DNA from 2 places in the Bradyrhizobium sp. 956_D2_N1_4 genome. Region 1 is predicted to be linked to the other one. Evidence: riboswitches for the same ligand, from Rfam matches in the RefSeq annotation. Region 1 holds a riboswitch; the other holds the start of a gene.
The links. Region 1 has a riboswitch for glycine ahead of AB7535_RS20615 (D-amino acid dehydrogenase). Riboswitches for the same ligand answer to the same signal wherever they lie in the genome.
Positions count from the first base shown of each region.

Region 1 (9,091 bases):
CGGTGCCGTCGAAATTCCGGGTCTCGGCGAGGTAGCGCGCGGTGCCGAGCAGCATGGTGGTGTGGCCGTCATGGCCGCAGCCGTGGAAGCGGCCGGGGATTTTCGAACTCCATTTCAGATTGGTGTTCTCTTCCATCGGCAGCGCGTCCATGTCGGCGCGCAGGCCGATGCGCTTGCCGCCCGAACCCTTGCCCTTGATGACGCCAATCACGCCGGTGCCGCCGAGACCGCGGTGCACCTCGATGCCCCAGCTCTTCAGCTTGTCGGCGACGATGCCGGAGGTGCGCACTTCCTCGAAGCCGATCTCGGGATGGGCGTGGAGGTCGCGCCTGATAGCAGTGAGTTCGTCGGCATAGCCGTCGATGCGGTCGATCGTGGGCATGTGTCCTGTCCGGTTAGCGTGATGGGGGCGTGAAAACGGGGCCGTTCGGCTTGATGCGGATGCCCGGCCGCAGGCGCGTCCAGGGCAGGGTGGCTGTGTCGGCCGGCATCGCGCCGGGCGCGGCGCAGATCATCAGCTTTTCCGCGATCGACTCGAAATCGGCGCGGAAGTGCACCGAGCTCTTGTTGACCAGAATCTTCTGCGCGGTCGGCTCGATGCCGACATAGCGGTACATCGCCTGATCGGCGAGCTGTGCCTTGTGCGAGGAGACGACGACGCGGACGTCACCGATGCGCAGGCATGCGGAGGGACCCATCTCCATCTCGCGGCCACCGTAATAGGGGCCGGGCGCGACGAAGCGGCCGTCGGAGAGCTTTTCGACGATGAAGGTCTCGCGATAGGGCTCATCCCCGGGAATGCCGGACTTGCCGCCGAGCGACAGCGTCACGGTGGCGCCGACGCCGGCCGCATGCGCGGCCTTGGCCGAGACCGGGTCGTAGATCACGCCGGTCGCAGCGCTCGCCTTGTTGCGTACCAGCGCGCGCAGCATGCCAGTGGTGTCGGAATCACCGCCGGCGCCAGGATTGTCCTGGGTGTCGGCGATGATGATCGGCTTGCTCGCGCCCTTGGCGAGTTCCATCGCATGGCGCACGCCGTCGTCGGGCGACCAGATCTTGCCGTCGAAATCGTCCTCGTGGCTTTCGATCAGTTTGACGATCGCATCGGCCGCGCGGTCGGCATCGGCCTGCGTCTTGCCATAGGCGAACACGCTCGGCCCGCAGTCGCGGAAGTCGGCGGCGGGGAAGCCGGGCGCGAAGGACAGCGTCGGAACGGCGTCGCTCTCCAGCGCGGCAAGTTTTTCGTAGATGCCCTTGGTGGGAAAGTCATTGGTGCATTGCCAGCTGATCGCGATCAGGAACGGCAATTGGCGAAACGACTTTGCAAAGCGCTGCCTGGTCTGCAGCAGCAGGGCGAGGTGCCTTGCGGAGGCGCGGCCGGTCTCGGCCATGTCGACATGCGGATAGGTGCGGTAGGCGATCAGCGCATCCGCGTGTTCCATCATCTCGGGCGTGACGTTGGCGTGCAGGTCGAGGCTGGCAACCAGCGGAACGTCCTTGCCGATGACGCGGCGCACGCGCGCCAAAATCTCGCCTTCGCCGTCGTCGAGATGCTCGGTCACCATCGCGCCATGCAGATCGAGATAGACCGCATCGAGCGGGCCGGCGGCGGCGATACCGTCGACCATCACCTTCACGATACGCTCGAAGGCGTCCCTGGTGACATGCGCCGACGGACTTGCGCCGCAGGCGATCGTCGGAATGAGGTTCCAGTCATTGGCTTCGGCGCTGTCGACGAAGCCGGCGAGGCCGACATTGATGCGGCGCATCACCTTCAATACGTCGGCGCCTTCCGTCATGGCCGGCCAGCCGCCGCCATGCTGGAAGTCCGCGAAAGTCGCCTTCGTCGGGGCGAACGTGTTGGTCTCGTGCAGGAAGCCGCCGACGGCTATACGTGTCATTAATTCTGGTCCAGCGTTTGAAAGTGCGCGACGTTAGCCTTGGCTTCGAGGCGGGGGCAAGCGAGGAGCCCATGCCGCCGCGCATGGCTTTAAGTCATTTTCGAATGATGATGGTCGCTACCCGTCACTGCGAGCGAAGCGAAGCAATCCAGAATCTTTCCGCGGCGGCAGTCTGGATTGCTTCGCTTCGCTCGCAATGACGGAGTATGCGGATCAAGCCGTCGCCGCGACGCCTTCCGACACCGGCCTGAAGTTCGCAAAATCCCAGCCGCGGCCCGGTGCGGCCTCCAGCAGCGCCTTGGTGTAGGCTTCCTTCGGATGCGTCAGCACCTCGGCGGCCAGGCCCTGTTCGACGACACGGCCGTGCTGCATCACCACGACCTCGTCGCAGATCTGGGCTGCGACGCGGAGATCGTGGGTAATGAACAGGATGGCGATGCCGAGCCGGTTCTGGATCTCGTCGAGCAGTTCCAGCACCTGCGCCTGAACCGAGACGTCGAGTGCCGAGACCGCTTCGTCCGCGACCAGCACGTCGGGGTCGAGCGCGAGCGCACGCGCAATGGCGATGCGCTGGCGCTGGCCGCCGGAGAACTGGTGCGGATAGCGCGTCACTGCGTCCGCGGGCAGGCCGACGAGCTCGAGCAATTCGCGCGCCCGCTTCATCGCATCGGCATGCGAGGTGCCGTAATTGATCGGGCCTTCCGCGATGCTCTCGCCGACGGTAATGCGCGGGTTGAGCGAGCGGTAGGGATCCTGGAACACGATCTGGATCTTCTGCCGGTGCGGCTGGAGCAGGCGGCGCGAGATGTCGGCGATCTCGCGGCCGGCAAGGCGCACGCCGCCGGAGGTCGGATCGATCAGGCGCACGATGCACCGCGCCACCGTCGACTTGCCCGAGCCGCTCTCGCCGACGATGCCGAGCGTGCGGCCCTTGCGCAGCGTCAGCGTGACCTTGTCGGCGGCGACGACCTCGCGGCCTTTGCCGAAGAAGGCGCGCTCCTTATAGACCTTGCCGAGCTCGTTGGCCTCCAGCACCACCGGCTCCTTGGTCTCGGGCCGTGCCGCGCGCGGCACCAGGCTCGGCACCGCAGAAAGCAAATTGCGGGTGTACTCCATGGTCGGGTTGCGCAGCACGGTCTCGAGCGGACCGGTCTCGACCAGCCGGCCCTGTCGCATCACAGCGACGCGGTCGGCGATCTCGGCAACCACGCCCATGTCGTGGGTGATGAACAGGACGGCGGTGCCGTGATCGCGCTGGAGGTCGCGGATCAGCGTCAGGATCTGCTTCTGCGTGGTGACGTCGAGCGCGGTGGTCGGCTCGTCGGCGATCAGCAGCTTCGGCTCCAGCACCAGCGCCATCGCGATCATGATGCGCTGGCGCTGGCCGCCGGACAGGCGATGCGGATAGGAGGCGAAGATGCGCTCGACCTGGGGCAGGCGGACCTGCTCCATCATGTCGAGAATGCGCTTCTTCCGCGCCTTGGCGTCGAGATCGGTGTGGGCGCGCAGGACCTCGTCGATCTGACGGCCGACCGGCACCACCGGATTGAGCGCGGTCATCGGCTCCTGGAAGATCATCGCCATCTGCGTCGCGCGGAGCTGGCGCAGGCGGCGATCGGTCGCGGTGAGAATCTCTTCGCCGACCAGCTTGACGCTGCCGCCGGTCGGAACCAGCGTGCCCTTCGGCAGCAGGCCCATCGTGGTGAGCGAGGTCACCGACTTGCCCGAGCCGCTTTCGCCGACGAGACACAGTGTCTCGCCCTTATGCACCTGGATCGAGATCCCGTCGATGATGTTTGCGCCCTTCGGCTTCTTGCCGATGGAGACGACGAGGTTGTTGATGTCGAGAACTGGGTTGGTCATCACTTGATCCGTCATCACTTGCCCTCCCGCTGCTTCATGCGGGGATCGAGGGCGTCGCGGGCGGCGTCGCCGATCAGATTGATGCTGAGGATGGCGATCGAAAGCAGCAGGCCCGGCCAGAAGATCAGCGTCGGCTTGAGCTGAAAATACTGACGGCCCTCGGCCATGATGTTGCCCCAGGTCGGCGTCTCCGGCGAGATACCGGCGCCGAGGAAGGAGAGAATGGCCTCGGTCAGGATCGCGGAGGCACAGACATAGGTGCCCTGGACGATCAGCGGCGCGATCGTGTTCGGCATCAGATGTCGCCACATGATCTTCGGCAGGCTGGAGCCGACCGAGATCGCGGCCTCGACGTAAGGTTCCTCACGCGCGGACAGCACGACCGAGCGCACCAGGCGTGCCACGCGCGGTATTTCGGGGATGGTGATCGCGACCAGCACGGTCCAGATGCTGGCGCCGGACAGCGACACCACGGCGATCGCGAGCAGGATGCTCGGCATCGCCATGAGGCCGTCCATGACGCGCATCAGGACGGCATCGACCAGCTTGAAGAAGCCGGAGACGAGGCCGATCGCAAGACCGATGACGATCGACAGGATCGCCGAGCCGATGCCGATCAGGAGCGAGATGCGGCCGCCATAGATGACGCGCGACAAGAGGTCACGGCCATAGGCGTCGGTGCCGAGCAGGAACTGCGCCGAGGCCGGCTTCAGCCGCTGCGAGGGCGCAAGCTGGACCGGATCGTGCGGCGCGATCAGCGGCGCCAGGATCGAGACCAGCACGATCAACGCGAGCAGGATCGTGGCCGCCGCGATGATCGGCGTCGAGGTGAGGAATCCGAAACGCGGCCGCAGCGGCGACGTGATCGGAATGGACGACTGGGGAAGGCTATCGACGGACATTTTTGTTGTTATCCTTAGCCCTAGTACCGGATCCGGGGATCGAGCAGCGTGTAGGCGACGTCGATCAGGAGATTGACGACGACATAGATCAGCGACGTCAGCAGGATCATCGCCTGGATGACTGGGTAGTCGCGCGCCAACACCGCGTCCACCGTGAGGCGGCCGATGCCGGGGATGTTGAACACGCTCTCGGTGACGACGACGCCGGAGATCAGCAGCGCAAAGCCGGTGCCGATCACGGTGATAACGGGCACCGCGGCATTGCGCAGCGCATGGCGCATCATCACTGCGACCTCGTTGATGCCCTTGGCGCGGGCGGTGCGGACGTAGTCCTCACCAAGCACGTCGAGCATCGCCGCACGCGTCATGCGCGCGATCAGCGCGATGTAGATGAAGGAGAGCGCGCAGGTCGGCAGGATGATGCGTTCGAAGAACGGTCCAAAGCCGTTGAAGATGCTGCGGAAGCCCTGCACCGGCACCCAGCGAAGGTCGATCGCGAAGACCTCGATCAGGAGATAGCCGACCACGAACACCGGCACGGAGAAGCCGAGCACGGAGAGGCCCATCACGAAACGATCGATCCAGGTGCCGTGCTTCCACGCCGCGATGACGCCCAGGGGCACGGCGACGATGACGGCCAGAATGATTGTCGAGAGCGCGATCGAGATCGACGGCTCGACGCGCTGGCTGATCATCTTCATGACTGGCAGGTTGGAGATCAGCGACGTCCCGAGATCGCCGTGCAGCAGCTTGTTCACCCAGGTGATGAATTGCACGATCAGCGGCTCGTTGAGGCCGAGCGAGTCGCGGATGCGTTCCAGCCGTTCCGGCGTCGCGTTATCGCCGGCGAGAATGGCGGCGGGATCGCCCGGCGTCAGCCGCAGCAGCAGGAAGACGAACAGTGCGACGACGCCCATCACGGGCACCGCGGCCAGAACGCGGCGAATGAGATAACCTAGCATGCACCTATCTCCGGCTGCGGAACTTGTGGGGCCGGGAGGCCCCCGTGGAATCGGTTCTGTCTATCATGCACGCCTGTCACTCGGGCTGGAAAGCCGGCCGTGGAAGCCGACGTTTCGGGGCAAATTGTGTGCCAAGGGCAGGGCGGTCGCAAGGGGCCGCCGAGCCTCCGATATCGACCACTCAGGATGCATGACGGAACTCGCGCTCAACCCTGAGTGAGGGGGCGGTCGGCGGTGCGTTGAGCCCGCGCCAGCCGTCGATGGTCCCGGCAATCATCTGCGCGGTCGCGGCCGACAAGGTCCAGCCGAGATGGCCGTGGCCGGTGTTGAAGAAAAGGCCTGGCATCCGTCCTGCGCGCACCACTGGCATCATGTTCGGCATCATCGGCCGCAGCCCGGCCCAGGGCACGACCTTGGACGTTTCGACGCCGGGGAAGTTGCTGCGCACCCAGTCGACCAGCGGCTGCACGCGGTCGGCGCGGATGTCGCGGTTGAAGTCGTTGAACTCGGCGGTGCCTGCGACGCGGAAACGATCGGCGCCCAGCCGGCTGGTGACGATTTTTGCGGCTTCGTCGAGCAGGCTCACGGTCGGCGTCGCATTGCGGCTTGCGGCAGTGTCGAGCTGAACGGTGATCGAATAGCCCTTCACCGGATAGACGTTGACGCGCTCGTCGAGGAGGGCGGCGAAGTGGCGGCTGGCCACACCGGCGCAGACCACGACGCCGTCAGCCTTCAGCATGCCGCGCACGGATGCGACAGCATCACTGGCCGAAAGATCAGCCCAGCCGATGACAAAGCCGCCACCTGCCTGGGCAATGGAATCGATGTTGGCTTCGTGGATAAAGGTCGCGCCGCGCCGCTTGCAGGCTTCCGCAAGTCCGCGCGTGAACTTGTGGATATCGCCGGTCGCATCCGACGGCGTGTAGAAGCCGCCAAAATAGTCCTTGCGCAGCGTCGGCTCGATGGCGCGGATCTCCTCTGGCGTTACCGGGCGGCGATCGAGCCCGCCTTCCTTCAGCAGCGCATTGACCTGCAGGCCGGATTCAAAACCCTTCTTGTCGTGATAGATGTGCAGGATGCCGCAGCGTTCGAGATCGAAGTCGATGCCTTCGCGCTCCGCGATCTCGAACAGATGCTTGCGGGCTTCGATCGCGAGCCGCGTGGTCTGGATCGTGTTGGCGCGGTAGTTGCCGATATTGGCGACGAACTCGCTCATCCACGAATATTTGTGCCAGTTCGGCCGCGGGTTCATCAGCAGCGGCGCGTCGCGCCGGAACATCCAGCGCAGGCCTTTCAGGATCGTGGCGGTGCTGTTCCACACCTCGGCATTGCTGGCGGAGAGCTGTCCGCCATTGGCGAAGGACGTCTCCATCGCGGCGTAGCGGTGCTTGTCGAGCACCGTCACCTTGTATCCGCGTTCGAGCAGGGCATAGGCAGTCGTTACGCCGGTGATGCCGGCGCCGATGATGGCGATATGGGTCATGGCAGGTTCGGGGCTCCCGTGAGTTAGAGTCGGCTAACCGCCGGCCAAAGGCCGTTGGCGGCGCCCCATCTGTCACGGTTACCTGAGAGCTTGATCCGGCGCGGACCTCGGCGAGGTCAGCTCCGGACTATCCCCTTCGGTGGACGTCACGACCACATTGGCCGTGCCGCCTCTCTCCAGATCGTCCTGACGATACGGTCCTTTTGCCTGAGAGTTTCCGGGGCGGTTGCTCCGTCGGCGCCGCAACGAAAGCCTGAACTCTCGTTGCGATCTCTCCCGCATCGTCGCGTGGACAATCGAGCAGTACGATGCGCCTCATTTTTAGACAAGGCTAAATTTAAACCGCGACTGCCAACGCATTGTGCAGTGCGAAGGCTGCGTCGTCAGTCGAGCGTCGCCAGCAAGCCCGCCATCAGGCGCCCGCGTTCAACTAGGCTCTCGACCTCGATGAACTCCTCGAGCGTGTGGCCGTTGCCGCCGCGCACGCCGAGGCCGTCGAGCGTCGGGATGCCCATCGCGCCGGTAAAGTTGCCGTCGGAGCCGCCGCCAGAGCTCGCATGCGGCAGCTCAGTGCCGAGCGACTTGGCGATGCCGCGCGCCTTTTCATACAGCGCCATGGTGCCGGCATCGGGCTCCCATACGGGGCGCGTGACGCCGCGCGTCACCTTGAACGTGACATCATTGGTCGTGCCCGACAGCGCCAGCATCCGCTCGACGCCGCGGTCGAGATCGGCCTGGCGCTTGGCCATGGACAGCGCCTCGCCGGTGGCGGTCGTGGCAACGCAATTGACCCATTGTCCGCCGTGCACGACGCCGACAGAGAAGGTGCAGTCCTCCGTCGTCATCGCGTCGATGGCGAGGATCTGCCGCGCCATCTCGCGGATCGCCGAGCGTCCGGCCGACAATGTCGCGCCGGCATGGCTCGGCCGGCCCGTCGCTTCCAGATTGAAACGCGCGATGGCGTAACGTCCGGTGGTGACACCGTTGTCGGCGCGGCCCGGTTCGGGCACCAGCACATATTTGTTGCGCGCGGCCTCCGCCTCGATGATGTCCCGCGTCGAGGGCGTGCCGACTTCCTCGTCGGGCGTAAACAGCACGGTGATCGGCAGCGGCGTGGTGAAGGAAGCGCGTGCCAGCTGCCGGATCGCTTCCAGCGAGAGATAGTTGCCGCCCTTCATGTCGTAGATGCCGGGGCCGTAGCACTTGTTGCCCTCGCGCCGCCATTTCAGCTTCTCGATGGTGCCGACCGGGTGGACGGTATCCATGTGGCCGGCGATCAGGATGCCCGGCTCGCCCTGTTTCGGATGCGGGAAGCGCGCGCGGATCACGCCGCCGAAGCCCTGTCGACCGCCGATGCGTTCGATCGTCGCACCCATGATCGCCATATCCCGCGCTGCGATATCGAGCATGCGGTTGACGGCACTCGCGTCCCAGGTCGGGCTCTCGCATTCCACCCAGGTGCGCAGGCCCTCGAGCATCGCCTCGGAATCGAAGGGAAGATTGGCTGGATTCATCTTAATGTCTCTCAAGCTTCGAAAGATGGAACGCGCATTGCATTGGCGCGGACGGGACTGGCGGAAAGCGTTGTAGAGCCAAACCGGTCTTTGTGGAGCCCGTGGGCGCGCCGCTTGGGGCTGCAGCGAAACCGGATTGACGCGCTCAACACTGTCTGCAAGTCTCGAAAGACAAAGGCATCGCATGAGGTTAGTTCGCCTAAAGAACGAACCGAATGCTCAACCAATAACCTGCCTTTGAACAGTTTCACGTCAGGAGAAACTTTTATGTTGAGCTTGATGCGCCGGGGGCGTCGCGCGTTCGCCTCCACACTTGCGCTATCGGTCGTTGCGCTTTCGACGGCGATGGCCTCGCCGGTACTTGCCGCCGCCAGCAAGACCATCACCGCGGTGATGCATTCGGATCTGCGCATCATCGATCCGATTTTCACCACCGCCTACATCACGCGTGACCATGGCTACATGG
Region 1 covers NZ_CP197237.1:4,337,491-4,346,581, reverse strand. Annotated here, with positions in the region: gene AB7535_RS20640 (M20 aminoacylase family protein) at 1-382, opposite strand, end outside; gene AB7535_RS20635 (M81 family metallopeptidase) at 396-1,901, opposite strand; gene AB7535_RS20630 (ABC transporter ATP-binding protein) at 2,115-3,764, opposite strand; gene AB7535_RS20625 (ABC transporter permease) at 3,779-4,666, opposite strand; gene AB7535_RS20620 (ABC transporter permease) at 4,687-5,628, opposite strand; gene AB7535_RS20615 (D-amino acid dehydrogenase) at 5,810-7,111, opposite strand; glycine riboswitch at 7,179-7,293, opposite strand; glycine riboswitch at 7,297-7,400, opposite strand; gene AB7535_RS20610 (M20/M25/M40 family metallo-hydrolase) at 7,495-8,625, opposite strand; gene AB7535_RS20605 (ABC transporter substrate-binding protein) at 8,893-9,091, shown strand, end outside.

Region 2 (9,091 bases), 150 kb from region 1:
AGCCGGTGATATCGCACAGCCATTTTTCCAGCCGCGCGAACAGTGCGTGGTAACCCTTGGCCTGCTCGCGCGGGGCGAACGGGTGCAGGCTGCCGAACTCCGGCCAGGTCAGCGGCATCATCTCGGTCGTCGCGTTCAGCTTCATCGTGCAGGAGCCGAGCGGGATCATGGCGCGGTCGAGCGCGAGGTCGCGATCGCTGAGCTTGCGCATGTAGCGCAGCATCTCGGTTTCCGAGCGATGCGCGTGGAACACGGGATGGGTGAGGAAGGCGGTGGTGCGCTTGAGCGACTCCGGCAGCGCCTCGCGCGTGGTGGCGTCGATCTCGGCATAGGTGAGCGTGCCGCCGAATGCGCGCCAGACCGCTTCGACGGTTGCCGGCGTTGTGGTCTCGTCGAGCGCGATGCGCAACGCCGTCTCACCGACGCTCAGGTTGATCTTCTCGGCAGCCGCGCGCGCGACGATCTCGGCGCGCTTGGCACCGGCGTCCACGCTGAGCGTGTCGAAGAAGCTATCCGACTGCGGCGCAAAGCCGAGCTTGCGCAAGCCCGCTGCGAGCACGGCGGCGCGGCGATGCACGTTGCGCGCGATCTGCGAGAGACCCTCGGGGCCGTGATAGACCGCGTACATCGAGGCGATCACGGCGAGCAGCACCTGCGCGGTGCAGATGTTGGAGGTCGCCTTCTCGCGGCGGATGTGCTGCTCGCGGGTCTGCAGCGCGAGGCGATAGGCCGGCATCCCGCGCGAGTCCACGGAGAGGCCGACGATGCGGCCGGGCAGCGAGCGCTTCAGTGCATCGCGCACCGCCATATAGGCCGCGTGCGGCCCGCCATAACCCATCGGCACACCGAAGCGCTGCGCCGAGCCGATCGCGATGTCGGCGCCCAACTCGCCGGGCGAGGCGAGCAGCGTCAGTGCCAAGAGATCGGCGGCAACGATCGCGAGCGCGCCCTTGGCCTTCAACGTCGCGATCGCGGGCCTGAGGTCGCGCACGGCGCCCGAGGAGCCCGGATATTGCAGCAGCGCGCCGACCACGTCGGCCTTGTCGAGATCGGCGAGGGGATCACCGACGATCAGGGTCCAGCCCAGCGGCTCGGCGCGGGTGCGCATCACCGCCAGCGTCTGCGGATGCACGTCCTTGTCGACGAAGAAGGCTTTTGCTTCGACCCGCGAGTGGCGCTCGGCGAGCGCCATGGCTTCGGCCGCGGCGGTCGCCTCGTCGAGCAGCGAGGCGTTGGCGACGTCGAGCCCGGTGAGGTCGCAGATCATGGTCTGGAAGTTGAGCAGCGCCTCCAGCCGGCCCTGGCTGATCTCGGGCTGGTAGGGCGTGTAGGCCGTGTACCAGGCCGGGTTCTCCAAAATGTTGCGCTGGATCACCGCGGGCAAAACCGTGCCGGAATAGCCCTGGCCGATCAGCGAGGTGAAGACCTGGTTCTCTCGCGCGAGCTCGGCCATGTGCGCGATCGCCTCGGTCTCGCTCAAGGGCTTGCCGAGGTCGAGCGGGGCGGTCTGCCGGATCGAGGCCGGCAGCGTCTCCGCCATCAGGGCGTCCACGCTCTTGGCGCCGACGGCCTCCAGCATTGCGGTGACGTCGCGCGCCGACGGGCCGATGTGGCGGCGAACGAAGGTGGCGGCGGTGTCGCCATTGGATTTGCGGTGCGCGGTCATCATGGGTCCTCGCTTTAGATTTCGCTGTCGCCGTCATGCCCCGCGAAGGCGGGGCATCCAGTAAACGCAGGCGTCACGGCTTGAGCCGAGAAGCCGCGGCGTACTGGATCACCCGCCCCAGTGCGCAGTGCGCACAAGGCGGGTGATGACACCGAATATGAGGTCAGAGTTCGCTTCATCTCACGCCGTATGTGCCTTGTAGGCGGCCTCATCCATGAGGCCGCCGAGCTCGCTCTTGTCGGCAATTCTGATCTTGAAGAACCACGCCTTGCCTTGCGCGTCCGAGTTCACCAGCGCCGGCTCGGCGGCGAGCGCGTCGTTGGTCTCGAGCACTTCGCCCGTAACAGGCGCGTAGACGTCGGAGGCGGCCTTCACCGACTCCACGACGGCGGCGGCTTCGGCCTTCTTCAGCGCACGGCCGGCTTTGGGCAGCTCGACGAACACGACGTCGCCGAGCTGGGACTGCGCGTAGTCGGTGATGCCGACGGTGGCGACGTCGCCGTCGATGGCCAGCCATTCGTGGTCGGAGGTGTACAGCGTCGTGGTCATTGTCTTGTCCTCAGCGTTTGTAGGTGTTTTTCACGAAAGGCATGGCGGCGACCGTGAGCGGCAGCCGCTGGCCGCGCACCTCGGCGAACAGTTTTGTATCGAGCGCGCTCGATGCCGTGGGCACGTAGCCCATCGCGACCGGCGCATTCAGGCTCGGGCCGAAGCCGCCCGAGGTGACCTTTCCGATCGGCTCGCCGCCGGCGTCATCCGCAAACAGCAGCGCGCCCTCGCGCACCGGCGCGCGGCCTTCCGTACGCAGGCCGACGCGGCGGCGGCTTGCGCCGTTATCGAAATGAGCGAGGATCGCATCAGTGCCGGGAAAGCCGCCGGTGCGCGCGCCGCCGCTGCGGCGACTCTTCTGCACCGACCATTCCAGCGCGGCCTCGACCGGCGTGGTGGCGGTGTCGATGTCGTGGCCGTAGAGGCAGAGCCCGGCTTCCAGCCGCAGGCTGTCGCGGGCCCCTAAGCCGATCGGCATCACATCGGGATTGTCCAGCAGCGTTTTGGCGAGGCGCTCGGCATCGGCCGCGGGGACCGAAATCTCGAACCCGTCCTCGCCGGTGTAGCCGGAGCGCGAGACGAAGCAGTCGAGGCCGGCGACCTTGTGCGGGCCGGCATCCATGAACTTCATGGCGGGCGCCTCTGCACACAATTTCGCCAGCACCGCTTCCGCCTTCGGGCCCTGCAGCGCGATCAGGGCGCGGTCTTGAAGCGAATCGATGATGCAGTCGTCCGAGAGATGCGCGCGCAGATGCGCCTCGTCCGCTTCCTTGCAGGCGGCGTTGACGACCAGGAACAGGTGATCGCCGAAATTGGCGACCATCAGATCGTCGAGAATGCCGCCGTCCGGATTGGTGAACTGGGCATAGCGCTGCCGTCCCGGGGCGATCGCCACGATATCCTGCGGCACCAGCCGTTCCAGCGCGCGGGCGGCGTCCTCGACCTTGCCCGACTTCGGCCGGAGCGCGAGCTGGCCCATATGGGAGACGTCGAACAGGCCGGCGGAGGAACGGGTATGGAGGTGCTCTTTCAGGACGCCCGCGGGGTACTGAACGGGCATGTCATAGCCCGCGAACGGCACCATCTTGCCGCCGAGGGAGACATGAAGCCCGTGAAGGGGCGTACGTTTGAGGGAATCTTGGTCGTGGCGCGCAAGCATTACGGGGCCCTCGGCGGTTCCCCGGGGACGATTCCCCGATGGACACCAGTCGAAGCCCCATCTGTCGCTGTGCCTGAGAGTATTATCCCGTCGGCGGACGCAGTCCGGGCCAACCCTTATGAAAAGGTATTTGCCCGTCGGCGCCTCTTTCCAGATGTCGTCAAAGCCACGCGGTCCTTTTGCCTGAGAGTTTCCGGGGCGGTTGCTCCTTCGGCGCCGGCACCAAAGCCGGTCTCTCCCGACGTGGCCGTACGATACAGATGGGTACAGACCACAGGCCGGCCAAGCCTGTCAACGCGCACCTGGCGGCTTTCAACGGGATTGCAAACGGGATTGCGCGCCTGCGGCAACTCACTGATCTCCTTGCACAGTTTCTGGACAGCGCAGCTGGCCTTGTCTAAAAGCGCTTTGACCCGCAGATATCAGCCCAAATGCCCGGTTTGGATGGCGTATCGCGGGTCCAAGCACACCCGATTGGATGAACATGAGCGGCGTCAACGAGATCAGGTCGACCTTTCTGAACTTCTTTGCCGAGAACGGCCACGAGATCGTGTCGTCCTCGCCATTGGTGCCGCGCAACGATCCCACGCTGATGTTCACCAATGCCGGCATGGTGCAGTTCAAGAACGTCTTCACCGGCGTCGAGAAGCGGCCCTATCAGCGCGCCACCACGTCGCAGAAATGCGTGCGCGCCGGCGGCAAGCACAACGACCTCGACAATGTCGGCTACACCGCGCGCCATCTCACCTTCTTCGAGATGCTCGGCAATTTCTCGTTCGGCGACTATTTCAAGGAGCGCGCGATCGAGCTGGCCTGGACCCTGATCACGCGGGAGTTCGGGCTCAAGAAGGACAAGCTGCTCGTCACCGTCTACCACACCGACGACGAGGCGGCCGGGCTGTGGAAGAAGATCGCGGGCTTCTCCGACGACCGCATCATCCGCATCCCGACCTCGGACAATTTCTGGGCGATGGGCGACACCGGGCCGTGCGGCCCGTGCTCGGAGATCTTCATCGACCGCGGCGACCACATCTGGGGCGGACCTCCGGGCTCGCCGGAAGAGGATGGCGATCGCTTCCTCGAATTCTGGAATCTCGTGTTCATGCAATACGAGCAGGTGACGAAGGAGGAGCGCGTGGATCTGCCGCGTCCCTCGATCGACACCGGCATGGGGCTGGAGCGCATGGCCAGCATCATGCAGGGCGTCGACAGCGTGTTCGAGACCGATCTGTTCCGCCATCTGATCGATGCGACGTCGTCGGCGCTCGGCGCCGGGCCGAACGAGCAGACCGTGGCCTCGTTCCGCGTCATTGCCGACCATTTGCGTTCCTCGGCCTTCCTGGTCGCGGATGGCGTGCTGCCCTCCAACGAGGGCCGCGGCTATGTGCTGCGCCGGATCATGCGCCGCGCGATGCGCCATGCGCAGCTGCTGGGTGCCAAAGAGCCGCTGATGCATCGCCTGGTCTGGGCGCTGGTCCGCGAGATGGGCCAGGCCTATCCCGACCTGATGCGCGCGGAGAATCTGATCGAGGAAACGCTGCGGCTGGAAGAGACCCGCTTCCGCAAGACGCTGGTGCGCGGCCTTGCCATCCTCGACGAGAAGAGCGCGTCCCTGAAGAAGGGCGACATGTTTGACGGCGACGTCGCCTTCACGCTGTACGACACCTACGGTTTCCCGCTCGACCTGACCCAGGACGCACTGAAATCGCGCGGCATCGGCGTCGACCAGGCCTCCTTCACCGACGCGATGGAGCGCCAGAAGGCCAAGGCGCGCGAGTCCTGGAAGGGTTCGGGCGAGGCGGCTTCCGAAGCGATCTGGTTCCCGCTGCGCGAGAAGCTCGGGGCCACCGAATTCCTCGGCTATGAGACCGAGAGTGCCGAAGGCGTGGTCTCCGCGCTGGTGAAGGACGGCCAGGAAACCGCGAGCCTCAAGGCCGGCGAGACCGGCGCGATCGTGCTCAACCAGACGCCGTTCTACGCGGAATCAGGCGGTCAGGTCGGCGACACCGGCGTGCTCAGCGGCGAGGGCGGCATCAAGTTCCGCGTCACCGACACGCAGAAGAAGCTCGGCGATCTCTTCGTTCACGTCGGCACCGTGGAGAGCGGCGAGCTGAAGCTCGGCACCGCGCTGCAGCTCGAGGTCGATCACGGCAGGCGTTCCTCGATCCGCGCGCACCATTCGGCAACGCATCTCATCCACGAGGCGCTGCGCCAGGTGCTCGGCGACCACATCGCCCAGCGCGGCTCGATGGTCGCGCCGGATCGTTTGCGTTTCGACTTCGTGCATCCGAAGCCGATCACGGCGGAAGAGCTTGCCCGCGTCGAGGACATCGCCAACGACGTGGTGCTGGAGAACGACGAAGTCACGACACGCGTGATGGGAGTCGATGAAGCGCGCGAGGCCGGCGCGCGCGCGCTGTTCGGCGAAAAGTATGGCGACGAGGTCCGCGTCGTCTCGATGGGCCGGACCGCGCGGGAGCGCGGCACCAACGCGCTCGGCTGGTCCGTCGAGCTCTGCGGCGGCACCCATGTGAAGCGCACCGGCGACATCGGCCTGATCACGCTGACCGGCGAGAGCGCGGTCGCCTCCGGCGTGCGCCGCATCGAGGCGCTGACCGGCAACTACGCGCGCAGGCACGCCAACGAGACCATGGCGCTGGCGAAGACCGCGGCCAACGAGCTGCGCACCTCGATCGACGACGTCCCGGCGCGCATCACAGCCCTGATGGAGGAGCGCAAGAAGCTCGAGCGCGAGCTCTCCGACGCCCGCAAGAAGCTCGCGATGGGCGGCGGTACATCCGTCGGGAACGGCGCAGCCGCAGGCGTGCGCGAGGTCGGCGACGTCAAGCTGATGGCGCGCGCGGTCGAGGGCATCGAGATGAAGGATCTCAAGAGCCTTGCGGACGACGGCAAGAAGCAGATCGGCTCCGGCGTGGTCGCCATCGTCGGCGTCACCGAGGACGGCAAGGCCGGGATCGTGGTCGGCGTCACCGCCGATCTCACCGCGCGCTTCAATGCCGTGAACCTGGTGCGCGTCGCCTCCGAGGCGCTCGGCGGCAAGGGCGGCGGCGGCCGGCCCGACATGGCGCAGGCTGGCGGTCCCGATGGCGCCAAGGCGCCCGAGGCGCTCGCGGCGATCGAAAAAGCGATGGCAGGCGCGTAAACGGCCATGCGCCTCGTTCCGCGAGGACGTGGCTCGGCCGATCCCAACCTAAGGGATCGCCTGTACGAATTGCTGGAGCACGATCCGCTCGCCTACTCGATCGGGTCGCGCTTCATCCAGGTGATCATCAGCGTCATCGTGCTCGACGTGGTCGCGATGATCCTCGCCTCGGTGCCGGAGCTCGACGCGCGGTTCGACACGCTGTTCAGCGCGGTCGCCGTCCTCGCCGTCATCGTGTTCGCGCTCGAATATCTGGCGCGGCTGTGGACCGTGGCGGGGCACACCCAGCGCAACGGCTCCGCGCTGTCCGACCGGCTCTCTTATGCCTTCTCCGCGCTCGGTATCATCGACCTCATGGCGTTCCTGCCGGCCGCGATCGTGCTGGCCACCGGCCGGCACGCGACGCTGGCTGGGCTCGGCGTGCTGCCGTTCTTCAAGCTGATCCGTTATTCGCCGGCGATGCGCTCGCTGCTCGCGGCCATCCATGCCGAGCGGCGTGCGCTGATCGGCTGCATCGTCATCCTGATCGGCGTGGTACTGACCTTCGCCTCGCTGCTCTACGCCATCGAGCGTGATGTGCAGCCCAGCAAGCTCGGCACCATTCCGGACGCGATGTGGTGGGCAATCGTGACGCTCGGCACCGTCGGCTATGGCGACGTCGTGCCGGTGACGCCGCTCGGCAAATTCGTCTCGGTGTTTGCGATCATCTCAGGTTTTGCCATGATCGCGCTGCCGGTCGCGATCATCTCGACCGCCTTTGCCGAGGAGGTGAGGCGGCGCGACTTCGTGGTGACCTGGGGCATGCTGGCGCGGGTGCCGTTGTTCTCGCATCTTTCGGCCGCGGAGATCGCCGACATCATGCGGCTGCTCCGCGCCCGCACCATCGAGCAGGGCGAGATATTGGTGCGCCGTGGCGATACCGCCTCGTCGATGTATTTCATCACTGCCGGCGAGGTCGAGATCACGCTGCCGAGCCAGCAGGTGCGGCTCGCCGACGGCACGTTCTTTGGCGAGATCGCGCTGCTGCACAAGACCAAACGCAGCGGTACGGTGACGGCGACGCGCAAGACGCGGCTGCTCGTGCTCGACGCCCAGGATTTTCACGCGCTGATCGAGCGCATGCCGACGCTCGCCGCCCACGTCCACCAGACCGCGAAGGCACGGCTCGAGGAGACCGGCGATCTTGCGGCGGCAGAATTGGCGCAGGCGGAGCGCGACGACACCGCCTCCTAAGCGGTCAGCCCTTCTTCAGGAAAATGTAGTCGGCCGAGTAGGGCGCGCTTTTGAATTCGCCGGCCTTGTCGCAAGAACCCTCGAGCTTGCCGCCGTGGGTGTTGATGCGCTGGACGGTGGTGACGGGCGTCAGCACGCCGCTGCCGCGGCGGGAGGCGACCTCCAGCTTGAGCCAGGGGATATCGGCGGCGGTTGCGCCCGGCGCGTTGCCGATGGCCTTGCCGGCCACGGCGCTGCCGTCGGCGAGTTCCCAGTTCGGGCCGGCATAGTGGCGGCCGACGGTCTTGCCCTCGGCGAGCAGCGTCGCCACCGGCTCGCGGAAGGCCCAGGCAAGCTTGCCGTCGGCGGCTGCCTTGCAGTCATAGACCTGCGCGCCTTCGGCATGGACGCTGAGCACGACGGTCTCGCCGGGGGCGGCGATGGCGTCGGGGAGCGGCTCCGCGGCGGCGGCCGGCCCGGCCAGGGCGGCCAGCAGCATCAGGCAGGGGACAGCGAACTTGACGATGGACATGGGTGGCCTCCGCGCAACGGTGTCAAAATGAATGGGCCGCGCCCAAGCGCGGCCCATAATGATGTCTAACCCCGATCAGGCAAAAATAATGCGCGGGCTTACGCCAACGCTTTCGTGAGGTTCTCTGCGACCTTGTCGAGGAAGCCGGTGGTCGAGAGCCAGCGCTGGTCGGCGCCGACCAGGAGCGCGAGGTCCTTGGTCATGTAGCCTTCCTCGACGGTGTCGACGCAGACCTTCTCCAACGTGCTCGCGAACTTGGCAAGCTCGGCATTGTTGTCGAGCTTGGCGCGATGCGACAGGCCGCGGGTCCAGGCGAAAATCGACGCGATCGAGTTGGTCGAGGTCTCCTTGCCCTTCTGGTGCTCGCGGTAATGGCGGGTCACCGTGCCGTGAGCGGCTTCGGCTTCCACGGTCTTGCCGTCGGGGGTGAGCAGCACCGAGGTCATCAGGCCGAGCGAGCCGTAGCCCTGCGCGACCGTATCGGACTGCACGTCGCCGTCGTAGTTCTTACAGGCCCAGACATAGCCGCCGGACCACTTCAGGGCCGAAGCCACCATGTCGTCGATCAGGCGGTGCTCGTAGGTCAGGCCCTTGGCCTCGAATTCCTTTTTGAACTCGCGGTCGTAGATGTCCTGGAAGATATCCTTGAAGCGGCCGTCATAGACCTTGAGGATGGTGTTCTTGGTCGAGAGGTAGACCGGGTAGTTGCGCAGCAGGCCGTAGTTCAGCGAGGCGCGTGCGAAGTCGATGATGGAGTCGTCGAGATTGTACATCTGCATCGCGACGCCGGACCCCGGGGTCTTGAACACT
Region 2 covers NZ_CP197237.1:4,488,738-4,497,828, reverse strand. Annotated here, with positions in the region: gene gcvP (aminomethyl-transferring glycine dehydrogenase) at 1-1,666, opposite strand, end outside; gene gcvH (glycine cleavage system protein GcvH) at 1,847-2,215, opposite strand; gene gcvT (glycine cleavage system aminomethyltransferase GcvT) at 2,226-3,374, opposite strand; glycine riboswitch at 3,537-3,625, opposite strand; gene alaS (alanine--tRNA ligase) at 3,859-6,537, shown strand; gene AB7535_RS21385 (cyclic nucleotide-gated ion channel) at 6,544-7,770, shown strand; gene AB7535_RS21380 (DUF3455 domain-containing protein) at 7,775-8,281, opposite strand; gene AB7535_RS21375 (NADP-dependent isocitrate dehydrogenase) at 8,380-9,091, opposite strand, start outside.
Region 2: linked by a shared signal. The riboswitch ahead of gcvT (glycine cleavage system aminomethyltransferase GcvT) and the one ahead of AB7535_RS20615 (D-amino acid dehydrogenase) in region 1 are both predicted to bind glycine.